DNA from 2 places in the Bacillus sp. GW821-FHT11D08 genome. Region 2 is predicted to be linked to the other one. Evidence: riboswitches for the same ligand, from Rfam matches in the RefSeq annotation. Region 2 holds a riboswitch; the other holds the start of a gene.
What was found. A riboswitch is a leader RNA that binds a small molecule or an ion and turns the genes downstream of it on or off. The one in region 2 is predicted to bind S-adenosylmethionine.
Positions count from the first base shown of each region.

Region 1 (4,858 bases), 280 kb from region 2:
TTTATATGCACCATCCATCCCGTCCAATAGGGCAGAAAAACACCCCATGTCATAAAAAAACTAAAAAAATGCAGACTCATCCAGCGATATGCTTTCATTCCCGTTCCTCCTTTAATTGGCATGTTATCATGTAAAGACATAAAGACAATATGAGATATCTCATATTTTTGGGGTGGACGATGGAAATTTATAAAGGCGAGAAAAAGCGGCATCAGTTAAAAAAACACTCAATCGCGCATTTATTCTCTTTCCCCGCTGAAGAGTTTATGGAAGTGCGCGAATATGAGCGGGACGAATGGATTATTCAAGAGGGCAGGAGGCCTGACTTCCTGTTTTACGTGCTTGAAGGAAAAGCGAAAATATATGTAACCCACCAAAACGGGAAAGTTTCTTTAATTAATTTTATCAACAAAGATGATTACATCGGAGAGATGGAACTATTACATGAAGTGTATTACACAAAAGGAATTCAAGCCTCAACGAAGACTGTTTGTTTTGCTCTGCCTATTTACCGCTGCCGCGCGCAATTGCTGCAGGATGCGAAATTCCTGCGTGAATTGGCTAAGTTTTTAAGTGCTAAGGCAACGCTTATGGCTTCGAAATATTCACAAAGTCTGGCGTTCCCGCTTGAAAACCGGCTGGCCGATTTTATTTTGCAGACGGCTTATAAAGGGGGTTATAAAGAGAAGCACGTAACGGTCTGTGATTATTTGGGTGTATCTTACCGTCATCTCTTGCATGTGCTGACGCAATTCTGCCAAAAAGGGTATTTGCAAAAAGAAGGGCGGGGCTATCAAATTAAGCAGCATGATTCACTAAGTGAACTTGCGAAGGCGCTGAAGAATAAGTAGCACGCCCAGAAAAAACAGCCACCCGTAAGTTACGGATGGCTGTTTTCATTATACAAGCTGAGCTTGTTTTTTTCGTGCCTGTTTCGCGGCGTCGACCATATTTTTTAATGCAGCAACGGTTTCTTCCTGCTGTCTTGTTTTCAGTCCGCAGTCCGGGTTTACCCAGAAGCGGTCAGTCGGACACACTTCAAGCGCGTCATCAATAATTTGATAGATTTCTTCAGTTGCCGGCACACGCGGGCTGTGAATGTCGTATACACCGAGTCCGAGGCCTTTCACGTAAGGATGTTCTTTCAAGTATTCTAAAAATCCTCCGTGGCTTCTGCTGTGTTCAATTGTAATGACATCCGCGTCAAGATCATTGATCGTATCTACGATATCTTCAAAGTTGCTGTAACACATATGCGTATGAATCTGCGTCTCATTTTGCACAGAAGACGTCGTTAACCGGAATGCTTCTGCGGCCCAAGTTAAATATTCATCCCAATCCTGCGTTTTTAACGGCAGTCCTTCGCGGAGCGCGGGTTCATCCACTTGGATAATCTGAATACCGGCATCTTCAAGCGCTTTTACTTCTTTTCTGAGGGCAAGCCCGATCTGGAAGGCGATTTCTTTTCTTGAAATATCCACACGCGGGAATGACCAGTTTAAGATGGTGACAGGTCCCGTCAGCATGCCTTTCATGTGTTTTTCCGTCAGCGATTGGGCGTAGACCGTATCTTTTACCGTCATCGGTTCGATAAATTCGACATCTCCGAAAATGACAGGCGGACGTACGCAGCGTGAACCGTAAGACTGCACCCATGCATATTTCGTAAAGGCGAATCCGGCCAGTTTTTCACCGAAGTATTCGACCATGTCCGTCCGCTCGAATTCTCCGTGAACGAGCACGTCTAAGCCGATTTCTTCCTGAATGTCAACCCAGCGCTTCGTTTCCGCATTAATAAAGGCTTGGTACTGTTCATCCGTCCAATCTTTTTTCCGCCATTTTTGCCGTGCGCTCCGCACCTCTGCAGATTGAGGGAAGCTTCCGATTGTCGTCGTCGGCAGAAGGGGAAGACCGAGTGATTCATTCTGCAGCGCCAATCGTTCTTCAAAGCTTGCCGGCCGGGAGAAATCTTTTTCCGTCAGCTGATTCAGCTCTTCTTTTTGAGCTGAGTTCGCTCCTGTTGCGAATGCTTTTAAAGCCTTAAGTGCCGTTTTTGATTCTTCGATCTGCTCACTGACGGCCGCTTTGCCGGACAGAAGCCCTTCTTTTAAGACGCCGAGTTCCGCCAGTTTTTCTTTAGCGTATGACAGGCCGTTCAGCAAATCCTTTTCAAGATGCTCGTCAGGGTGTTTCGCCACCGGCACGTGCAGAAGGCTGCTTGAAGGCTGAATCCATAACTCCTCAACATCAGCGTGGCTGAGGATATCCAGAGCTGCATCAAGGCGTTCTTCAACATCGATTTTCCAAATGTTGCGGCCGTCGACCACACCGGCTGCCAGCACTTTATCTTTCGGGAAGCCGTGCTTTTTCAGCTGATCAAGGTTTCTGCCTTTATCATGCACGAAGTCAAGCCCGATTCCCTGTACGGGATAAGAAACGAGTTCTTCATATGCATCAACCGAATCGAAGTATGTCTGCAGAAGGACATTCAGTCCTGAAAGCTCTTTTGTGATCGCTTCATAGAGTTCTTTTGCGGCACGGACGTCTTCAGAAGAAGCTGTCACAAGGGCCGGCTCATCGATCTGAACCCATTTTACGCCTTCAGCTTCAAGTTCTTTCAGCAGCTGAACATAAAGAGGAACAAGGCGTTTTTGAATCGCTTTCGCTTCTGATTCTTCGTATCCTTTCGCAAGTGTGACGAATGTGTACGGACCGACGATGACAGGTTTTGTTTCCGCTCCGAATTCTTCTTTGATCCGGCGGTAGTCGTCAAGCTGTTTGTTTCTCGTCAGACGGAATTCAATGCTTTCGTCATATTCAGGGACGATGTAATGGTAGTTGGTATTAAACCATTTCGTCATTTCACTGGAAACGGCGTCTTTTACACCGCGGGCAATCGCAAAGTATGTATCAACGGGATCCGTGATGCTGCGGAATCTTTCCGGAATCCAGTTAAAGCTGACGGCGGTATCAAGCACATGGTCATAATGGGTGAAATCAGAGACCGGCACGATATCGATATGTTGGTCAAGCTGTGTTTTGACAGCTGATAAGAATAAACCGTCAAGTTCTTTAAGAAACGTTTCTTTGTCAGTGTTTCCTTTCCAATAAGCCTCAAGCGCTTTTTTCCATTCTCTGTTCAAGCCGATTCTCGGAAAACCGAGGTTCGAAGTTTTGATTGTTGTCATTAAGTTTCCTCCTTTAAGTGAGATGTAACAAAAAAGCCTCTTTCTCATGAGAGAAAGAGGCTTTAACTTCAAAATGCAAGCCTCTCTTATCTCTCAGATCACGTCTGATGGAATTAGCACCGTGCCTTATGAGACAGTCGTCTCGGCGCAAAAATCACGCGCCCCATTTCACAATGGAATTACGGTCGGTTGCTGTTGGGGTCAAAAGGCCAATCCCTCGCCCAACTCTCGATAAGAGAAAATATTTCAATTTTTTTGAAAAGTTACATCATTTGTTGGTTATCTTATCAGTTTATTCAGATCACTGTCAATAGAAAATCTCACATTTTAAAAATTGGTGATGTGACAAGCTGATCAATCATTATATGAGAAAAATATCAGAAAGACAGCAGCTGTGCCTGTTCGGCTCTTTCCATCAGCACTTCAGGCGCGTCTAAATACAGGAATCCGTTCCCGGCCAATGTTTTGGCGATGTCCAAAGGAAGGGTCCGCCGCACGAGCTGGGCGTAGACTTCAGCCTCAGAAAGCGTCCGCTGAAACGCGTCCTGTTCAAGCCCTTTTATTAAGGCAAGCGCTCCGCTCACATGCGGGGCGGCCATTGAAGTGCCCGTCAGTTTCCCGTATTTATGGTTGGGAAGGGTGGAGAGAATATTTTCTCCCGGAGCCACCAGGTCAATCTCTTTATTGGCGTTTGAAAATTCAGACGATTTACGGGCGATTGAGACTGATCCGACTGCGATCACCTCGTTGTAAGCGGCTGGATACGACAGTTCCTCTGTACGTTCGTCTCCGTCGCCTTCGTTTCCTGCCGCGCAAACGACCAGAACACCGCTTTTTACCGCATTTGTGACGGCTTCTTTCAATTCAGGCACATCGCTTGGCCCGCCGAGTGACATGGAAATAATATCGGCCTTTTGTTCAACGGCGTAGTTGATGCCGTTAATGATCCATTCGTATTTGCCGCTGCCGTTTTGACCGCCGAGAACTTTAACGATTAAAAGGCTTGCTTCCGGCGCGACACCCGAAATTCCGCCGTTTGAATCATTGGCGGCAATCGTTCCGGAAACGTGTGTCCCGTGTCCGTTATAATCGGAAATCGCGTCTTCTTTGCCTCCGTCATCATCGGTGAAGTTTTTCCCGCCGACAATCCGGTCTTTCAAATCAGGATGATTGATGTCGCAGCCTGTGTCAAGCACCGCGATTTTAATATCCTTGCCTTTAAACCCTTTTGCCCACAACTCTGGCGCCTTAATCACTTTAATCCCCTCTGGAAGCTCGTTCACCTCCATGATCTGTTCATCCGTGACATAAGGAATCAAATGCATTTCACCATTCATAAAAAAGCCCTCCTTTTTTATGCTTGCGAGTGGATACAAGGGTGTTGCTACTATTTTATGGCAGAGCATGCCGGCCGGAAAGAGTCATTTGAAGCATTTTCATAAAAAAGGCGTAATCTATCGCACTAAAAAATTTCAAATAAATGGATAGTTTAACAGCTTTTATTTTCATTCATGATCCGCTGACGGTATAATTGGAAATGGGAAAGGAGAAGAGATATGAAGATAAGTGAAGCATTATACAACTATTTTTCAGAACAAGTGGATCAAATTGCGAAAGAGTGGATCGAAACGATGGAAGATTCGGATCCGAATTCGATTTATTCTTTGACA
Region 1 is NZ_JBXARS010000002.1:362,753-367,610, forward strand. It holds gene AC1RRX_RS05575 (MFS transporter) at 1-98, opposite strand, end outside; gene yeiL (transcriptional regulator YeiL) at 180-851, shown strand; gene metE (5-methyltetrahydropteroyltriglutamate--homocysteine S-methyltransferase) at 900-3,188, opposite strand; SAM riboswitch class I at 3,272-3,426, opposite strand; gene AC1RRX_RS05590 (S8 family peptidase) at 3,566-4,525, opposite strand; gene AC1RRX_RS05595 (STAS domain-containing protein) at 4,745-4,858, shown strand, end outside.
Region 1: it holds a riboswitch for S-adenosylmethionine, as region 2 does, so the genes downstream of both, metE (5-methyltetrahydropteroyltriglutamate--homocysteine S-methyltransferase) here and AC1RRX_RS06775 (phosphoadenylyl-sulfate reductase) in region 2, are expected to answer to the same signal.

Region 2 (4,858 bases):
TCACCGACGCCGGCATGATCGCGGCCGACGATAAAATGCGTGCAGCCGTAGTTTTTGCGGACAAGCGCGTGGAAAATGGCTTCTCTCGGCCCCGCATACCGCATAGCCGCCAAAAATACGCCGAGGAACACGCGGTCTTTCGGATAATAATGATCGAGCAGCACCTGGTAGCTTTCCATTCTGACATCCGCCGGAATGTCATCTGATTTTGTTTCACCGACGAGCGGGTTCAAAAACAGGCCGTCAACCGTCTCAAGCGCGGTTTTTTGGATATATTCGTGGGCGCGGTGAACCGGATTTCTCGTTTGGAAACCGACGATGGTTTTCCAGCCCTTTTCTTCGAAGCTTCGTCTTGTATCGGCAGGTTCAAATGTAAACTCGGGAAACTGCTTTGACGCTTTTTTAACTAATGTGATCGGCCCGCCGACATACGTATCGCCGCGTGAAAATAATTTTTTCACGCCCGGATGCGCGGCATCATCGGTTTTATATACGTGAACGGCTTCTTTTTGTTTATCCGGCGTATAAATATCTTCGATGTCGACTACGCCGTATGTTTCTCCGCCGTAAGTCAGTTTCACCGTGTCGCCGACGGCAAGCTCAGCCGCTTTATCTGAATCGACCGGAAGCGTGATCGGCAGGGACCAGACAACCCCGGATGCCAGACGCATATTTTCAACGACTGACACGTAATCTTTTTCTGTGAAAAATCCTTCAATCGGGCTGTACCCCCCGATCCCGATCAGCTCTAAATCAGCGAACGAAATCAAATCAAGCTCAATTTCTTTTTGGACGGATGTAAGATCATACTGCTCATTTACCCGATTAATTAATGTTCCTCCGTGCGGTGCTAAACTCATAATACATGATTCCTCCCAGTTAACAGATAAATAAACTCAGATTAATAGTTAAATGCCTCCGCCTTGTTCATGGACAGAGCGTTTCTCTTTTCGGATGGCTTTCATCAGACTGGCGGCTCCGCCAGCTGCCAAAAGCACGCTGGCCATCATAAAGATGGAATAGTAATCTCCTTTTAACAGCAGGGAGACAAGCAAATACGAAATCGACAGTGACAAAAACGGTGAAACGACCCATACTTTGAGCATCGTTTTCACGACTTCTTTATGAAAAACGTTCGGCCCGTTTTTGGCCATTCCGATACCGATAATTGATGATGATGTGACTTGCGCCAATGGGACCGGCAGACCGAAGACGGAACTGATAATGACAAGCCCCGCGCCGGTTCCTGAAAGCAGTATGCCTTCTCCGGCTGAAAATCTCGTAATCTTTTTCCCGTTGGTTTCAAGCACTTTGCGTCCTAAAAGCAGAGCGCCGAGAGCGACAAAGATGCCTCCGTACAGCGTTCCTTTGGACACGCTGAGCACGCCCGCAGCAACCAAAGGGCCCACCGCATTTGCGACATTGTTCATTCCGGCTGAAAAAGCTTCCCAAAACCCCGCAATCAGCAGCACAATCCCTAAAATCTTCTGTTTCCGACTCGAAATGACTCGAATATTCAGAGAACTGAATACCTTCGAGACGAGAAACGTGAAACAGAACGCGACGAACGGTACGAGCACCCAAAAACTCACGATGACTAAAAGATGCTGTAAAAACAATACTTTGTACGCGACGCCGACACCGACAATCGCCCCGACAGTGACCTCACTCGTCGACAGCGGAATGCCGAGCACATTCGCCGTGAATAATGATAGCGCCGCCGATCCGATAATAATGCAGACAATGGTGAGCGTAATGGTTTGTTCGGGAATGATTCCGCCGCTGATCGTCTTAACGACTTCACCGCCGCCGATAACCGCCCCTGACAGGACTCCGGCCGCGCAGATGATCAGCGCATACGTTTTCTTTTTAACTGCGCCGGACCCGTAAGCGACTCCCATTGAAGCCGCGGCTCCGCTGGCTCCGATATTCATGGCAAAAAACAGGCAGAATAAAATAGCGGCTAATTCCATCGGGCAGCTCCTTTATTCATGCAGTCCGCATTCTGTTTTCGCCATGCCGTTCCATCTGCCGCTCCGCAAATCTTCCGCGGTAAACGCAGGTGAAGTGCACGGTTCACAGCCGATGCTCGGATACCCCTGATCGTGGAGGATATTGTAATCCAGCTCATGCTTGGAAGTATATCTCCAGATGTCTTTCCATGTCCAATGGATCAGCGGGCATACTTTAATCGATTGAAACTTGTCGTCTTTATTCAGGAAATTCGTATTCGCCCGGCTCGGCCCTTGATCCCGGCGAAGGCCGGACAGCCATGCCGGATGCCCTGCGAGCGCTTCTCTTAACGGCAGAATTTTTCTGATGTAGCAGCACTGGTTCGGTTCTCTTTCCCACAGTTTATCTCCGTGCGCCTCGGCCTGTTCTTCAAGAGTAAGGCTGGGCTTTTTCAGGATAATGTTCAGTCCCGGGTAACGCTCTTTCACTTTTTCGATCGTTTCATATGTTTCTTTAAAGTGAAGACCCGTATCGAGAAACACGATTTCCGCGTCTTTCTTTACTTTAGAAATTAAATCGATCAGGACGATGCCTTCAATCCCGAAGCTGCACGCGTAAACAAGCTGGTCTCCGTAGTGGCCGTATGCCCATTTTAAAACGGACAGCGCGCCTTTATAGGAATCGTCTTCCGGAAATGTAATCGCCGGCTCTTCCCATGTGTCATACGTTAGCATTTTTCCTTTCCTCCTCCCGGAGACAATCAAACAGCTGTTGTTTTCTGCCGGTTGTCTTATCCCTCAATCTTTTTTTCATATAAAAAACTTTCAATCCAGCGGAATGAAAGACAGTGACCCGGTATAGCCCTTATCTTCAAAATGCTGTGCATTTTTCTGGATGCGGCACCTTGCATGACACGCAGGTTGCCGGGCGTCATCGGTCCAGTCCCTCAGCCGCTCTTGATAAGCTTTTTAGATTTGTACTAAATTTTAGCACAATTCTAACAGAAGTCAACCCGAGTTTTTTGATAGGAATAATAAAACAGGCCCTGAGGCCTGTTTTTATTGTCATTATTTTTTAAACCAATCTTTTGACTCGGGATTCTGTTTCCATGATTTCAGTTTCTCAATGTCATCTGAATGAATCGTTCCGTTTTCAAGCGCGACTTCAATCAGCGTGTCATAATCCGTTAACGAGTAATAAGGAAGACCCGCTTTTTTAAAGGCTTCTTTTGCTTTCGGCAGTCCGTATGTAAAAATGGAAATGACGCCGAGGACTTCCGCGCCCTCTCTTTGAAGGGCCGCTGCAGCTTCAAGCACGCTGCCCCCGGTAGAAATCAAGTCTTCAATCACGACTGTTTTTTGTCCTTTCTTAATGGCGCCTTCTATTTGATTTCCTTTGCCGTGCGCTTTCGGTTTGCTTCTGACGTAGCACATCGGTGCGCCTGCACGGTCTGCGAGAAGCGCAGCATGCGGAATGCCCGCCGTTGCAGTGCCCGCGATCATCTCCGCCTCGGGAAAATGCTCTTTCAGCAGTTTGCCGAGCCCGTCCGCCACATCATTTCTCACTTTTGGATACGACAATGTCAGACGGTTGTCACAATAGATCGGTGATAAAATGCCGCTCGCCCACGTAAACGGCTCATTCGGGCGTAAAAAGACAGCTTCAATGTGTAATAGATGTTTTGCGATAGCCTGTTTCATCGGCGAACGCCCTCCCATTCCAGTTTAATTGCTTCATATGCTTCAACGGGGTTTTCCGCTTTTGTAATTGAGCGGCCCACGACAATGGCTGACGAACCGTTTTCTTTCGCAAATAACGGAGTCGCCGTCCGGACTTGATCGTCAGCTGCGTCACTGGCCGTGCGGATGCCCGGTGTGACTGTCAGAAATGAAGGCCGGACCGCTTCATAAATGGCTTTTGTTTCATGCACCGAACATACCACTCCGTCCAGCCCGCACTCTTCCGCCATTTTGCCGTAATGCACGACCGTTTCTAACAGCGGCTTATGCAGCAGAAGCTCTTCCTTCGCCACCTGCTCTGAAGTGCTGGTCAGCTGAGTCACCGCGATTAAAGACGGGCGTTTTCTGCCTGCCGGCGTGCCTTCTTCAAGCCCCTCAAGGGCCGCGCGCATCATGCGTGCGCCCCCTGCCGCATGCACATTGACGAGATCAACGCCGAGGCCGGCCAGCCGCTTCATCGCTTTATTGACCGTAGTCGGGATATCATGAAGCTTTAAATCTAAAAATATATCACAGTTCCGTTCTTTTAATTGGTGAATGATGGCGGGGCCTTCCTGATAAAAAAGTTCCATCCCGGTTTTGACAAAAAGCCTTTCCTTTTCAAACAAGTCTAAAAACGTTAAAGTCTCTTCCCCTGATGCAAAATCAAGCGCGATGATGGGCAGGTTGTTTTTCATGTTTCCAGCTCCTTCCGATGCATTCACTTACAGATTGAAAGCCGTGTTGGCTCAGTACACGGGGGAGCTGTTCTATGATTTCCGGGCAGACGAACGGATTGACGAAGTTTGCCGTGCCGACGGCAACCGCACTCGCTCCCGCAAGAAGAAATTCTAATGCATCCTCTGCGGTCTGAACGCCTCCCATCCCGATAATCGGGATTTGAACGGCCTGGCTGACTTCGTATACCATCCGGATGGCGACCGGTTTGATCGCCGGGCCTGACAGTCCGCCCGTTTTATTTGCTAAGATCGGCCGTCCCGTCTTGAGATCGAGCCTCATCCCGATGAGTGTATTAATCATCGTCAGACCGTCAGCACCGGCCGCTTCAATCGCTTTAGCAATTTCGGTTATGTTTGCGACATTAGGCGAAAGCTTCACATACACAGGCACTGCGGAAACTTCTTTCACCGCTTTTGTCAGTTCGGCCGCCATGACGGGATCAGTAC
Region 2 is NZ_JBXARS010000002.1:640,122-644,979, reverse strand. It holds gene sat (sulfate adenylyltransferase) at 1-860, opposite strand, end outside; gene cysP (sulfate permease) at 909-1,973, opposite strand; gene AC1RRX_RS06775 (phosphoadenylyl-sulfate reductase) at 1,986-2,687, opposite strand; SAM riboswitch class I at 2,815-2,919, opposite strand; gene pyrE (orotate phosphoribosyltransferase) at 3,021-3,653, opposite strand; gene pyrF (orotidine-5'-phosphate decarboxylase) at 3,650-4,369, opposite strand; gene AC1RRX_RS06760 (dihydroorotate dehydrogenase) at 4,338-4,858, opposite strand, start outside.